One region of the Leucobacter sp. gxy201 genome, then DNA from elsewhere that is predicted to be linked to it. Evidence: predicted binding sites of a transcription regulator. Region 1 holds the regulator's gene; the other holds the start of a gene.

Region 1 (7,549 bases):
GAAGCTCGGCCAGAGCCAGACGAAGCTCGGCGAGGCCATCTACGCCCAGGCGCAGGCCGAGGCCCCCGAGGCCGGCGCCACCGCCGAGGAGTCGAACGATGACGACGTGGTCGACGCAGAGGTCGTCGAGGACGAGGAGTCGAAGTAACCATGGCTGAACAGGAACAGCACATTCCCGGCGAAGAGCCCCGTGACGTTCCTGCTGCAGGGTCGGAAGAGGAGAACTCTTCCGGCCCTGTGCCGCAGCAGGGGGCCGAGAACGCCGAAGACGGCCTGACCGTCGAAGACATCCTGGGCGCGGAGCAGAACGCGGACGCGGCCGAGGCCGATGCGGCGGAGGCCGACGAGAATCTCTCGGACGAGGAGAAGTCGTACCTCGAAGATCTGCGCCGTCTGACCGCCGAGTACGCGAACTACCGCAAGCGCACCGAGGCGAACGCCGTGCTCGAGAAGCAGCGCGCGGTCGCCGCGGCCGTGTCGCCGCTGCTCACGGTGCTCGACGACCTCGACCGCGCCGACCAGCACGGCGACCTGGTCGAGGGGTCGGCGTTCGCAACGATCGCGCAGAAGCTGCGCGGCGTCGTGGAGCGCCTCGGTCTCGAGGGCTTCGGCGAGAAGGGCGAGCCCTTCGACCCGCAGGTGCACGAGGCGATCGCCCAGGTGCCGGTCCCCGGCACCGAGGAGCATGTCGTGCTCGACGTGATCGAGCGGGGGTACCGCATCGGCGAAGTCGAGCTGCGCCCCGCCAAGGTAGCGGTGGCGGTGGGGGCAGATGGCTAGTCAGGATTGGCTCGAGAAAGACTTCTACCGCACCCTCGGCGTCTCGAAGGCGGCAAGCGAGGCTGAGATCAAGAAGGCCTACCGCAAACTCGCGCGCAAGTACCACCCCGATTCCAACCCGGGCGATGCCACGGCCGAGACCAAGTTCAAAGAGATCAGCGAGGCGTACGCCGTGCTCTCCGACACGGAGGAGCGGGCGGAGTACGACCAGATCCGAGCCATGGGCGCCGGCGGCGCCCGCTTCACGGCGGGCGGCGGCGGGAGCCAGGGCTTCGAGGACATCTTCGGCGGCATGTTCGGGGGCGGCCATCGCGGCGGCGCCCAGTTCGGCGGGCAGCCGGGCGGGTTCCGCACCGGCGGTCAGGGCTACGACGACATCTTCAACATGTTCGGCGGCGGGGCGCCTCGAGGCCCTCAGCCCGGGCGCGACATCCAGGCCTCGACCACGCTCGACTTCGAGACGGCGGTGGGCGGCCAGACGGTGACGCTCCAGGCGCCCGGCGGCCCGGTCAAGGTGAAGATCCCTGCCGGGGTCGCCGATGGTCAGAAGATCAAGGTGCGCGGCAAGGGCGAACCGAGCCCGAACGGCGGCTCGGCCGGCGACATCATCGTCACGGTGCACGTGCGCAAGCACCCCGTATTCGAGCGCGACGGCCAGAACCTGCGCCTCAAGCTGCCGGTGACCTTCTCGGAGGCCGCACTCGGCGCGACCGTCGAAGTGCCGACGCTCGGCGAGGGCACTGTGAAGCTGCGCGTGCAGCCGGGCACTCCGAGCGGCCGCGTACTGCGCGTCAAGGGGCGCGGCGTGAAGAGCGCGAAGGGCACCGGCGATCTGCTCGCCGAGGTCCAGATCGTGGTCCCCTCGCACCTCTCCGACGCGGCGCGCGAGGCCCTCGAGGCCTTCCGCGACGTTGAACCGAACGAGAATCCGCGCGAGGATCTGTATGCACGTGTGCGAGGCGCCTGAGCGCCCGGCACGCCCCGAATGAAAGACAGGTGAGCCCCATGGCCGACCCCCAGCTCGATCGCTACACTCCGGTGTTCGCCATCGCGGCGGCGGCGGGGCTCGCCGAGATGCACCCGCAGACGCTGCGGCAGTACGACCGTATCGGGCTCGTCACGCCGCAGCGTACGCGGGGCAACACCCGCCGATACTCGCTGCACGACGTCGCGCGTCTGCGCGAGGTCGCCCGGCTCTCGGCCGAAGGGCTGAGCCTCGAGGGCATCCGCCGGGTCATCCAGCTCGAAGACCGCGTGCGCATGCTCGAGGGGCAGGTCAGGGATCTCGAACGCGCCCTCTCGGAGGAGCGCATGCAGCGGCCCGATCGCCGGGTGTTCGCGGCCGGCGCTGCGGGCGGCGAGGTCGTCACGCTTCGACGCGGCACCCGTGTGCGCCGCAACGCCGAGGTCGTGGTGTGGAGGCCGTGAACCTCGAGCACCTGCTGGCGCAGCTCTCGCGGAAGCCCGACGTCGATGCGCCGGAGCTGCAGGCCCACGACGCGGCCGACGAACTGATCCTCGACACCGCGGCCGCAGACGTGCGGGCGGCCGGGCCCGGCGAGGTCGTCGTGATCGGCGACCGACACGGGGCGCTGACGCTCGGCGCTATCGCCGTGCTCGGCGCGCGCCGGGTGCGCAGCCATCAGGACCCGCTGCTCGGCGAGCGCGCGGTCGCGGCGAATGCGGCGCGCCTCGGTCTCTCAGACGACATCGCGGCCCACGGACTCGACGCCTCGCTGCTGTCGGGCGCCCGCGTCGTGCTGCTGCAGCTGCCGCGCAGCCTCGACGCGCTCGACGAGATCGCGTGGTCGATCGCCCGGTGGGCGACGCCCGAGGTGCGCGTCATCGCGGGCGGGCGGGTGAAGCACATGACGCGCACCCAGAACGAGGTGCTCGGGCGGTACTTCGACGAGGTGGCCGCCGGGCTCGGGCGGCGCAAGGCCCGCGTGCTCACCGCCTCGGCTCCGGCCTCGGACTCCGGCCCCGCACCATTCCCCCGATGGGGTACCGACCCCGACCTCCCCTTCCGCGTCGCCGCGTTCGGCGCGACCTTCGGTGGCGCGACCCTCGATCACGGCAGCCGACTGCTGCTCGCGGGTCTCGACGGGGCGCCCGCCGCGCGCCGGGTCGTCGATCTCGGCTGCGGCAACGGTTCGCTCGCCGTATCGGCGGCGCTGCGGCTGCCGCATGCGCAGGTTCTCGCAACCGATCAGTCGGTCGCCGCGGTCGCCGCGACCCGGCTCACCGCCGAAGCGGCTGGCGTTGCGGAGCGCATCGACATCCACCGGGCCGATGCGCTGGAGGCCGTGCCCGACGGCTGGGCCGAGCTGATCCTGCTGAACCCGCCGTTCCACACGGGCGCCGCAGTGCACGCGGGCGTGGGTCATCGGCTCATCCGGGCCTGCGGCCGCGCGCTCGCGCCGGGCGGCGAACTGCGCATCGTCTTCAACTCGCACCTGCGCTACCGTCCCCTCGTCGAACGCACGGTCGGCCCGGTCGAGCAGATCGCGCGCGATCGCACCTACACGGTGCTGGCGGCGCGGCGCCGGTGATCCCTGGGGCGCTCGCTGTACAGCGGCGCTCTCGGGAACGCCCCTCGATGATGATCGATCAGTGCACAAGCGGCCGAGGGCAAGATCGCGCGACTGTGCGTGCATGCACATACGACGTGCGGTAAATCGTCTTGCCAGCCCCGCGCCCAGGCAAGAAGCTGGGGTGAGCTTCGGTCGGTCGAAGATCTACGTTTCAGCTACAAGGAGGTAGCAGTGGCCGTAAGGGAACAGCAGGTCGAGACGGGCAGCGCGCTCAAGCGCACGCTGCGCCGCGTCGTCATCGCATCGATGGCGGGCACCGTGGTCGAGTGGTACGAGTTCTTCCTGTACACGACAGCGGCGACGCTCGTGTTCAACAAGATCTTCTTCCCGCAGACCGGCGATCCGCTCGATGGAGTGATCGCCGCGTTCGTCACCTATGCCGTCGGGTTCATCGCCCGCCCGCTGGGAGGCGTGGTATTCGGGTACTTCGGCGACCGCTACGGGCGCAAGCACCTGCTGCAGGTCGCCATCGTCATGGTCGGTGCGACCACCTTCCTCATGGGGTGCCTGCCGACCTTCGACACCATCCAGTACTGGGCGCCGGCGCTGCTCGTCGCGCTGCGGTTCATCCAGGGCTTCGCCGTCGGCGGCGAGTGGGGCGGGGCGGTGCTGCTCGTGGCGGAGCACTCGCCGAACGACAGCCGCGGATTCTGGGCGAGCTGGCCGCAGGCCGCGCTCCCGCTCGGCAACCTCCTCGCGACGATCGTGCTGTGGGTGCTGTCGTGGTCGCTCTCCGATGCGCAGTTCCTCTCGTGGGGCTGGCGTATCGGATTCTGGCTGTCGGTGATCATCGTCGCAGTCGGATACTACGTGCGCACGAAGGTCAACGACGCCCCGATCTTCACCGAGACGAAGCAGATCGAGGTGGTGCGTCAGAAGCGCACGAACGGGCTCGTCGACGTCTTCCGCCAGTACCCCCGCCAGGTGTTCACCGCGATGGGTCTGCGGTTCGCGGAGAACATCATGTACTACCTGGTCGTGACCTTCTCGATCACCTACCTGTCCATCCACCGCGGGATGGATACGACCTCGATCCTGAGCTTCCTGCTGCTGGCGCATGCGATCCAGTTCTTCGCGATCCCCGTCATCGGTCGGCTCGGAGACCGTCTCGGCCGTCGGCCGGTCTACGGCGCGGGCGTCGTGCTCTCCGCCGCCTGGGGCTTCATCGCATTCCCGCTCTTCAATACCGAGAATCCGGTGCTGATCGTCATCGCTATCACGCTCGGCCTACTGCTGCACGGCACGATGTACGCCGGGCAGCCGTCGATCATGGCCGAGATGTTCCCGACTCGCATGCGCTACTCGGGCGTCTCGCTCGGATACCAGGTCACGTCGATCGTCGCCGGCTCGGTGGCGCCGATCATCGCGGCGGCCCTGCTGCGCGAATTCGGTTCAGGAGTACCCGTGGCGATCTACCTCGCATTCGCCTGCGCGATCTCCCTCGTCGCGGTGATCGTCATGCGCGAGACCCGGGGCATCGACCTGAAGGAGCTCGACCGGGAGGATCTCGCGAAGTACGGCGAGTACGGCGAGTACGGCGAGTAGGGCGGTCGGCCGCCCGAAGACGACGGAACCGAACGGCGGTGCGTATCGGGGCGGGGCGGACTCCCGCCCCGATACGCTGTTACGGCAGCGCGGGCGCCGATGCCCTGTCGTCGACGTAGGACTGCGTCTGGTCGATCAGGGCGCGCAGACAGAGCGCGACGGCAGGTTTGCGCAGATTGTCTTCGCGTGCGACGGCCCAATAGTCGGCCCGGTGCTCGTAGTCGTCGGGCAGCACCGGGACGAGCGACGGGTGCTCGTGGGCGAGGAAGTGCGGCAGGATGCCGATGCCCGCGGACGCCGCCGTCGCCGCGACGTGGGCGAACACGCTCGTCGAGCTGATGGTCGGCAGCGACTTCGGCAGGCCCTTGCGGGCCGCATCGAGATCGTCGACCTGCAGGGCCGAGTCGACGTAGAAGATGAGCCGGTGCTGCGCGAGATCGGCGATCGACCGGGGTGCGCCGTGGGACTCGAGGTACGCGGGAGTGGCGTACAGCGCGAGCCGGTAGGAGGCGATGTGCGCCGCGATCGCATTATGGACATGCGGTTTGCCGACGACGACCTCGATATCGACGCCCGAGCGGTGCTGTCGCACCGGTTGCGTCGCCGCCAGCACGTCGAAGTCGATGTCGGGGTGCGTGCTCTGCAGCGCGGTGCAGACCGGCACGACGCACGATGCGCCGAATGCGTCGGGAGTGGCGATGCGCACGAGGCCGCCCACGGCGTCGGGTCGATCGTGCGCGACGAGCCTGCTCATCGCGGCCTCCATCTCCTCGGCCGCGCGGAGCGCGATGAGACCGAGCTGGGTGGGTTCCCACCCGCCGGGAGTGCGCACCAGCACGCGGTCGCCGAGGCTCGCTTCGAGCGACGACAGGCGTCGGGACACGGTGGAGTGATTGACGCCGAGCGCATCGGCGGCTGCAGTGTAGCGGCCGAGCCGTGCGACGGCGAGCAGCGTCATGAGTGCTTCGGGGGCGAGGTCGGGGCGGATGTCTGCCATACCTCGATTGTGCATTCATGCACAGTTGTATTGCAAGATTCGACCGTATCCGTGTATTGATTAACGGTTGCGCGGTCGGCATGCTGAATGCATTGCAGAAGCTGTCGAGGAGGACAAATGGCAACGATCGCGTGGGTGGGGCTCGGCAATATGGGTTCCCGTATGAGTCAGCACCTCATCAGGGCCGGCCACCGGGTCGTCGGCTTCGACCTCAACGATGCCGCGCTCGCGCAGGCCGTCGCGGTCGGTGTCGAAGCGGCCGGGTCGGTCGCGGAGGCCGTGGTTGGGGCCGAAGCCGTGATCACCATGCTGCCGAAGGGCGAGCACGTGCGCAGCGTCTACGACGGCGAGGCCGGCATCTGGGCCCATGCCCCGAAGGATGCGGTGCTCTTCGACTCCTCCACCGTCGATATCGAGACATCCCAGTGGTGCCACGACGAGTCCCGGGCGAGAGGGTTCGCATTCGTCGATGCTCCGGTCTCCGGCGGCACGGCAGGTGCGGCCGACGGAACTCTGGCGTTCATGCTCGGCGGCGACTCCGAGCAGGTGCTCCGGGTGCGCGAGATCATCGAACCGATGGCGGGCAACGTCTTCGTCGCGGGCGGTCCGACCGCCGGTATCGCCGCCAAGATCGTCAACAACATGATGCTGTTCATCGCGCTGCAGGCGTGCGCCGAGGGCTCTCAGCTCGCCGAGCGTCTCGGTCTCGACGCGAAGACCTTCTGGGACATCGCCTCCGCCTCCTCGGGCCGTTCCTGGCCGCAGCAGGTGTGGTATCCGGTTCCCGGGGTCATCGAGCGCGCGGCGGCGAATCACAACTTCGACGCGGCGTTCAGCGCGAACCTCGCCCGCAAGGATATCGGCCTCGCGCTCGCCGCGGGTGAGAGCACCGGCGTCGCTCTTCCGGGCGCGGAGGCCGCGATGCGCCAGCTCGACCGTCTGATCGAAGAGGGGCTCGGCGAGAAGGACTGCACGCTCGTGGTGAAGTACTCGTCGCCCGATGGAACGGTGGCCGGATACGACCCGGGGCTCGACGCGTAGAGGCGACGGGGCGGCTGGGCTCGAGTGCTCCGGGTGCGTATACCCTGACAGCAGCAGTCTGGCCAGTCTCATCGCGTGCTGGGCAAGAGGCGGAGATCGATAGCGCTATAGCGGTGAACGATCTCCGCGGACTGTCCGGTCCGCCGCATCGACGCCTTCGGGGCCCGGAGCCGAGTTTCTCCGAGCCGGTTCACTCCGCGGGCGCGAGATCGTACGTGACCCAGGGCGTCTGCCGGGCGAAGCGGTCGTAGAGGCTGCGTGCGGTCGCGTTGCTGTCGGCGGTGATCCACCGCACGATCGAGGCGCCCTCGATCTCTCGTGCGGCTTGCGGCCGAAGCCGCGGTATCCGCGGTAGAGCGCGGCCTACGCCTCGCGGTCACCGGCCGTGACGGGACAGACGTTGGCGCAGGATCGCGTAATCACGACAGCCGCTCCACTTCGACGAAGACGACGTCATCGTGCTCGTCTCGATTCTCGATGCGGTGCTCCGAGCCCGAGGAACGGGTATAGCTGGTCCCCTTGACGAGCTCGGCCACGACCTCGGTGCCGTCGGCATTCGAGACGTGCATGGTGCCGGTAACCATCGGCACGA
Region 2 (7,549 bases), on a different contig from region 1:
GCAGATGCCGAGGTTCGGGCGGTCGGCCTTCTCGACGATGCGCCAGGCGTCGCGGTAGTCGTTGACGTACTTGCCCCAGGCGAGGGCCTCGTATGCGATGGAGATGCCGTATTCGGCGGCGACGTCGGCGAGGGCTGCGAGCTGCTCGGCGGCGACCTCGGGGTCGGCGATCGTGGCGGTGGCGACGTTGCTGCACAGCAGCACCATCTCTGCGCCGAGCCGCTGCATGACCTCGAACTTCGCGCGGGCCCGCCGCAGGTTGTCGGCGAGCAGCTCGGAGGTCACGCCCTCGAAGTCGCGGAACGGCTGGAAGAGATCGATCGTGAGCCCCAGGCGCGCGCACAGTGCACGGATCTCTTCGGGCGACTCGGCGGCGGCGACGAGGTCGGAGTCCATGATCTCGACGCCGTCGAAGCCTGCAGCGGCGCAGGCATGGAGCTTCTCGGCGAGACCGCCTGACAGGCAGACAGTGGCGATGGAGGTGCGCATGCCCATAATGTACCAACCGGATAGTTAATTTACTAGGCTTGACAAGAACGCCGGAGACCCGGGAGCATTAACTCACTGGTTAGTACATAATGTACTGCCGAGTATCTATCGGAGAGCACTCCGGTCGATACTGCACCGCGAACGAAGGAGTGGCCGTGCCCCCCAAGAATGTGATCCTCATGGGCCTCGTCGGCACGGGCACCACTCCGTCGCTCACGCCCCCGATGCACATGCGCGAGGGGCGGGAGCAGGGCATCGCCCTCGTCTACCGGCCGATCGACCTCACCGCGCTCGATCTCGAGCCGGAGCGCCTCCCCGAGATCCTCGATTGGGCCGAGCGCCTCGGCTTCGACGCCCTCAACATCACCCACCCCTGCAAGCGCGACGTCATTCCGCTGCTCGGCCGGCTCGACCCCGTCGCCGAGGGGCTGGGCGCCGTCAATACCGTGCTCCTCACGCCCGAGGGGCGCATCGGCTACAACACCGACACTACGGGCTTCGAGCGCGCTTTCCGCGAGGCCCTCCCGGGCGCCGCCACCGGAAGCGTCGTGCAGCTCGGCGCTGGCGGGGCGGGCTCCGCCGTCTCCGATGCGCTGCTGCGCCTCGGCGCCGCAGACCTCGTCATCGTCGACCTCGACGCCGAGCGGGCCGGCGCGCTCGCCGCCGAGCTCGAGGTCCGCCACGGCCGCCCGGTGCGCGCCGCCGGGCCCGAATGGCTTCCCGAGCTGCTCGAGACCGGCGACGGCGTCGTCAACTGCACGCCCATCGGTATGGACCACCACCCCGGCACGCCGCTCGATCCCTCGCTGCTGCGCCCCCGCCACTGGGTCGCCGACATCGTCTACCGGCCGCTCGAGACCGAGCTGCTGCGCACCGCCCGCGAGGTCGGCTGCCGCACGATGCACGGCGGGCACATGGCCGTCGGCCAGGCGGTCGACACCTTCCGGCTCGTCACCGGCCGCGAGGCCGATCCGGCCCGCATGCACGCGCACTTCCGCAGCCTCATCGAAGCCGAGGACGCCGCGGAGGCTGCGGAGACCGCGGCGAAGTAGGCCGAGAGCGGCATCGCAGACGCAGCACCGACATCGGCTTCGACTCGTAGCGGCTGCAATCGCGGGCCCGCACCCGCGCTGCGGCGACGATGGGTCGCATATTGTGGGGATCCCTGTCCCGGAACCCCGATATGCGACCCATTGTTCCGCCCCGAGCGTATTCTCGTGTCAACGGATACGCGAGGGGGCGGCATGGCCGAGCAGGTCTTCGGGCGCGAGGGCGCCGAGTTCGGGCGCGGGCTCGGCTTCTTCGACGCCATCTACGGGTTCGCGATCACGCTACTCATCGCGAATATCGACCTGCCGCCGGCGGCCGAGTGGACCGACCTGGCGACGCTGCTCTCGGGCGGGCTCGGGTCGCAACTGCTCGGCTTCGTGATCAGCTTCATCGTGATCGCCATCTTCTGGCGCGCGAACACCTCGGTTCTCGCGAAGTTCCGCGCCTTCGACAGCGCGGTGATCGCATCGAATCTCGTCACCGCCGGGCTCATCGTGTTCATCGCGTTCACGACGCAGGGCATCAGCGACCCCGAGATCTCTGAGTACCCGCTGCCCACCGCGATCTACGCGGTGAACGTGGCGCTCGCGATCGCCTCGCAGGGCGTCACCGTCGAGATCGGGCGGGCCCGCGGCCTGCTCGAGGAGCGCCTCGCCCCGCGGGCGGTGCGGGCGGCGCGCTTCGACCTCGTCGCGCAGATCGCGGTGTTCGCGGCGTCGATCCCCGTCGCCTATCTCGCCGGCCCGAACTGGGCGCAGCTGTGCTGGGCGCTGCTCGTGCCCGTCGGCTTCGCGACGGGCCGTATGAGCGAGCGCGCCGCGGCCCGGCAGGCGTGATGCGCGCGAGCGGCGCCGGGTTCCGCGGTATCGGGGTGCGACGGGCGAACTCACAGCTAGCGCGAGGGGCGATCCCTGGCGAAAATTCGCGCACTCGCATAAACTTGAGTCATTATCACTCAAGTTTGTGATTCGGGTGCGTTGAGCGGCCCGATCGCAGGCGTCTGCTGAACGAAAGGACCCCCGCATGCAGGCGAATTGGCAGCCCGCCCAGGGCGAAGGCGGCGAGCAGAGCGCGCTCGAGCAGTTCGGCGTCAACCTCACCGAGGTCGCGCGTTCCGGCGGGCTCGACCCCGTCATCGGCCGCGATTCCGAGATCCGCCGTGTGAGCCAGGTGCTCACCCGCCGCACGAAGAACAACCCGGTGCTCATCGGCGAACCCGGCGTCGGCAAGACCGCCGTCGTCGAAGGCCTCGCCCAGCGCATCGTCGCGGGAGACGTCGCCGAGTCCCTGAAGGACAAGGAGCTCATCTCGCTCGACATCTCGGCGCTCATCGCGGGCGCGAAGTACCGCGGCGAGTTCGAGGAGCGCATGAAGGCCGTGCTGCAGGAGATCAAGGACTCCGACGGCAAGTTCATCACCTTCATCGACGAACTGCACACGCTCATGGGCGCGGGCGGCGGCGAATCGTCGGTCGCGGCATCTCAGATGCTGAAGCCCATGCTCGCGCGCGGCGAACTGCGCCTCATCGGCGCGACCACCCTCGACGAGTACCGCGAATACATCGAGAAGGACGCGGCGCTCGAACGGCGCTTCCAACAGGTGTACGTGGGGGAGCCCACGGTCGAAGACACCGTGGCCATTCTGCGCGGGCTGAAGGAGCGCTACGAGGCCCACCACAAGGTCACCATCGCCGACTCGGCGCTCGTCGCCGCGGCTGCGCTCTCGAACCGCTACATCACGGCGCGGCAGCTCCCCGACAAGGCGATCGACCTGATCGACGAGGCGGCGTCGCGCCTGCGCATGGAGATCGACTCGGCCCCCATCGAGATCGACGAGCGCCGCCGCGCCGTCGACCGCATGAAGCTCGAGGAGATGGCGCTCAAGAAGGAGAAGGACGAGGCCTCGAAGGATCGCCTCGCGAAGCTGCGCGACGACCTCGCGGCGCGCCAGCGCGAGCTCGACGTGCTCGAGGAGCGGTGGGAGCGCGAGCGCGCCTCGCTGAACCGCGTCGGCGAACTGCGCGAGAAGCTCGACCAGCTGCGCATGCAGGCCGAGGTGGCCCAGCGCGACGGCAACCTCGAGAAAGCGTCGAAACTGCTCTACGGCGAGATCCCCGTCATCCAGAAGCAGCTCATCGAGGCCGAGCACGCCGAAGAGGCAGGCGCCGCGGCGGGCGACGGCGAGCCGCGCATGGTGAACGACCAGGTGACCGATGAGGATATCGCGGGCGTGGTCGCGGCGTGGACCGGCATCCCGGTCGGCCGCCTCATGCAGGGCGAGACCGAGAAGCTGCTCGCGCTCGAGAGCGAGCTCGGCAAGCGGCTCATCGGCCAGAACGACGCCGTGCGTGCGGTCGCCGACGCGGTGCGCCGCACGCGGGCGGGCATCGCCGACCCCAACCGGCCGACCGGCTCCTTCCTCTTCCTCGGCCCCACCGGCGTCGGCAAGACCGAGCTCGCGAAGGCCCTCGCCGAGTTCCTCTTCGACGACGAGCACGCCATGGTGCGCATCGACATGTCGGAGTACGGCGAGAAGCACTCGGTGTCGCGCCTCGTCGGCGCCCCTCCCGGGTACGTCGGCTACGAGCAGGGCGGTCAGCTCACCGAGGCCGTCAGGCGCCGGCCGTACTCGGTCGTGCTGCTCGACGAGGTCGAGAAGGCGCACCCCGAGGTGTTCGACGTGCTGTTGCAGGTGCTCGACGACGGCAGGCTCACCGACGGTCAGGGCCGCACGGTCGACTTCCGCAACGTCATCCTGATCCTCACCTCGAACCTCGGGTCGCAGTACCTCATCGATCCCGAGATGTCGTGGCCCGACAAGGAGGGCGCCGTGCGCGAGACCGTGCGGCGAGCCTTCAAGCCCGAGTTCGTGAACCGCCTCGACGAGATGGTCATCTTCCATCCGCTGTCGGTCGACGACCTCGCGCAGATCGTCGAGCTGTCGATCGACCGCCTCCAGACGCGCCTGTCCGAGCGGCGCCTCACTCTCGCCGTGACGCCGGGCGCGCGCAGGTGGCTGGCCGAGCGCGGCTACGACCCCATCTACGGCGCCCGCCCGCTGCGCCGCCTCATGCAGCGCGAGATCGACGACCGGCTGGCCCGGGCGATCCTCGGCGGCGAGGTGCGCGACGGCGACACGGTGCGGGTCGATGTCGCTTCCGACGGCAGCGCGCTGATGCTCGAGAGCCAGGGATCGGCGCCCGCCACGGGCGGCACCGGGTTCGGTGGCGGCTCCGGTGGATCGGGCGACGGCGACGACGGCGTGATCGAGGCCGAGCTGCTCGACTGACGCCGCGCGAGCGGCCTGTGCCACACTGGTCGACGTGACCGCCGTCGCTCTGCTCGTGAACCCGGTGTCGGGGCGCGGGCTCGGAGCCCGGGCCGCCGATGCCGCGGTCGCGCGCCTGCGCGAGCACGGCATCGAACCGCGGGTGCTGCGGGGCGGATCGCGCGACGAGATGCGCCGCCTCGCCGCAGCCGCCGTGCGCGACCGGCCCGACGCGATCGCCGTCGTCGGCGGCGACGGTACGCTCTCGCTGATCCTCGACGACGTGCTCGGCTGCGGGATCCCGATCGCGCTCGTGCCCGCGGGCACCGGCAACGACCTGGCGCGGGCGCTCGGGCTGCCCGTCGGCTCGGGGTCGGCTGCATCCGCGGAGCAGGCCGCCGCCGCGATCGATCTCGTGCTGAACGGCCGCACCCGCCCCATCGATGTCGGCGAGATCGAGTGCACCGTCCCGGGCGGCGGTGTGCGGCGCATGCGCTTCCTGACGGTCTGCGCGATCGGGCTCGACGCCCGCGTCGCCGACCGCACCAATCGGCTGCGCTGGCCGAAGGGGCGGCTGCGCTACTTTCTCGCGCTCGCGATCGAGCTGCTGCGCCTGAGCGCGCTGCCGTTCGAACTGCGCCTCGACGGCGGTGCGCCCGAGCCGAGGCCCGGCATCCTGCTCGCCGTCGGCAACACTCGCAGCTACGGCGGCGGCATCCCCATGTGCCCCGACGCCGACCCGGCCGACGGCTTCCTCGACATCACGCACGTCGCGCCGATCGGCCTCGCGCGTCTGCTGCGCATCTTCCCCCTGCTGCTGCAGGCCCGCCACGCCGAGCGCCCCGAGGCGACGATGCTGCGCGCGAACGAGGTCGAGGCGCAGGCGCCCGGCCTCGTCGCCTACGCCGACGGCGAGCGGGTCGGCGAGGGCCGCGTGCGCATCCGCCTGGCCGCCGAGCGGCTCGAAGTGCTCGCCCCGGCGTAGGGCGGGCCGTTCGCGGGAGGCGATCCCTGTCGATGGTCACCCGAGGGCGGTAGCCTGGCGCAATGCGAACCTTCACCCTGCCGGGCACCGATCTCACCGTCTCCGAGGTCGTGCTCGGGCTCATGCGCATCGAGCACCAGAGCGACGAAGAGGTGCGCGCGCTCGTGAGCGCCGCGCGAGACGCAGGGATCAACGTCCTCGACCACGCCGACATCTACGGAGACGCCGTTCACGGCTGCGAACGCCGCTTCGCCGAGGCGCTGCGGCTCACGCCGTCGGAGCGCGAGCAGTGGAAGATCCAGTCGAAGGTCGGCATCGTCGACGACGGCCCCTACTTCGACTTCTCGTACGAGCACATCATCGAGGCGGTGCACGGATCGCTCGCAGCGCTCGGCACCGACTACCTCGACCTGCTGCTGCTGCACCGGCCCGACGCGCTCGTCGAACCCGACGAAGTGGCGCGCGCGTTCGACGAACTCGCGGCGGCCGGCAAGGTGCGCGCATTCGGCGTCTCGAACCACACGCCGGGGCAGATCGAGCTGCTGCGCCGCAGCCTGCATCAGCCGCTCGTCGTGAACCAGCTGCAGCTGTCGATCACGCACGCGCCCATGATCTCGCAGGGGCTCGCCGCGAACATGCAGGGGCTCGAGCAATCGGTGATGCGCGACGGCGGCGTGCTCGACTACTGCCGGCTCAACGACATCGCAGTGCAGGCATGGTCGCCGTTCCAGGCGCAGTTCTTCGACGGCGCCTTCCTCGGCTCCGACCGCTACCCCGAGCTGAACGCCATGATCGACCGACTCGCCGAGAAGTACGACGTGCCGCCCGAGGCGATCGCCGTCGCGTGGATCACCCGGCACCCCGCGCGCATGCAGGTCGTGCTCGGCACCACCACGCCCGCACGCGTCGCAGCAGCGGCGCAGGGATCCGACATCGTGCTGACCCGCCCCGAATGGTACGAGCTCGTGCGCGCGGCGGGCACCGTCGTGCCGTAGGTCGGCGTCGGGCGGGCTGCGCGGCGCGGTGCCGGTCAGGGGAAGGCGACCCCTGTCGAAGTCGCCCGCATCGGCGATAATCGACGTATGCATGATGGAGTGATTCACGGGGCGACGCTCGCCGAATGGCAGCGGCGCGAGCCGGTCATCGCCGACCTCGTCGCGCTGCGCGAGACCGAGTGGTTCGCGCCCCGCCTGCCGCCGACCGCCGTCGCGCTCGCCGATGTAGGGCTGACCCGCGCCGACATCGACGACGCGGCGGCCCGGCTGAAGCGCTTCGCCCCCTACTTCCGCGCCGTGTTCCCCGAGACGGGGGCGACGCAGGGCATTCTCGAATCCCCGCTCGTCGGAGCGCCCCGCCTGCACGCCGAGCTCGCCGCACGCGCGGGCCGCGAGCTGCCGGGCAGCCTCTGGCTGAAGCTCGACAGCGAACTGCCGGTCTCGGGCTCCATCAAGTCGCGCGGCGGCATCTACGAGGTGCTGCGGCACGCGGAGCAGCTCGCCGTCGAAGCCGGCGTGCTGAGCATCGACGACGACTACGCGAAGCTCGCGACCCCCGAGTTCGCCGAGTTCTTCGGGCAGTACGGCATCGCGGTCGGATCGACCGGTAACCTCGGCCTCTCGATCGGCATCATCAGCGCCCGCCTCGGCTTCGCCGTCACCGTGCACATGTCGGCCGATGCGCGCCAGTGGAAGAAGGACAAGCTGCGCTCGCACGGCGTCGAGGTCGTCGAATACGACGCCGACTTCTCGGAGGCCGTGA

The links. The regulator HspR, encoded in region 1, represses chaperone genes until heat shock. The targets are predictions, from matches to a motif close to AAGTTGAGTCNNNNNGACTCAACTT.
Region 2: a site for HspR is predicted at 2,477-2,501, ahead of NHL51_RS04465 (ATP-dependent Clp protease ATP-binding subunit). Genes of this name have one in related genera too.

The regions. Positions count from the first base shown of each region.
Region 1 is NZ_JAMXWS010000004.1:131,576-139,124, forward strand. Features, by position in the region: gene dnaK (molecular chaperone DnaK) at 1-148, shown strand, start outside; gene NHL51_RS07910 (nucleotide exchange factor GrpE) at 151-780, shown strand; gene NHL51_RS07915 (DnaJ C-terminal domain-containing protein) at 773-1,747, shown strand; gene NHL51_RS07920 (heat shock protein transcriptional repressor HspR) at 1,786-2,208, shown strand; gene NHL51_RS07925 (class I SAM-dependent methyltransferase) at 2,205-3,332, shown strand; gene NHL51_RS07930 (MFS transporter) at 3,621-4,919, shown strand; gene NHL51_RS07935 (LysR family transcriptional regulator) at 4,999-5,916, opposite strand; gene NHL51_RS07940 (NAD(P)-dependent oxidoreductase) at 6,034-6,957, shown strand; gene NHL51_RS07945 (cupin domain-containing protein) at 7,377-7,549, opposite strand, start outside.
Region 2 is NZ_JAMXWS010000002.1:344,422-351,970, reverse strand. Features, by position in the region: gene NHL51_RS04480 (TIM barrel protein) at 1-489, opposite strand, end outside; gene NHL51_RS04475 (shikimate dehydrogenase) at 669-1,541, shown strand; gene NHL51_RS04470 (TMEM175 family protein) at 1,734-2,375, shown strand; gene NHL51_RS04465 (ATP-dependent Clp protease ATP-binding subunit) at 2,563-4,827, shown strand; gene NHL51_RS04460 (diacylglycerol/lipid kinase family protein) at 4,862-5,791, shown strand; gene NHL51_RS04455 (aldo/keto reductase) at 5,854-6,786, shown strand; gene NHL51_RS04450 (D-serine ammonia-lyase) at 6,874-7,549, shown strand, end outside.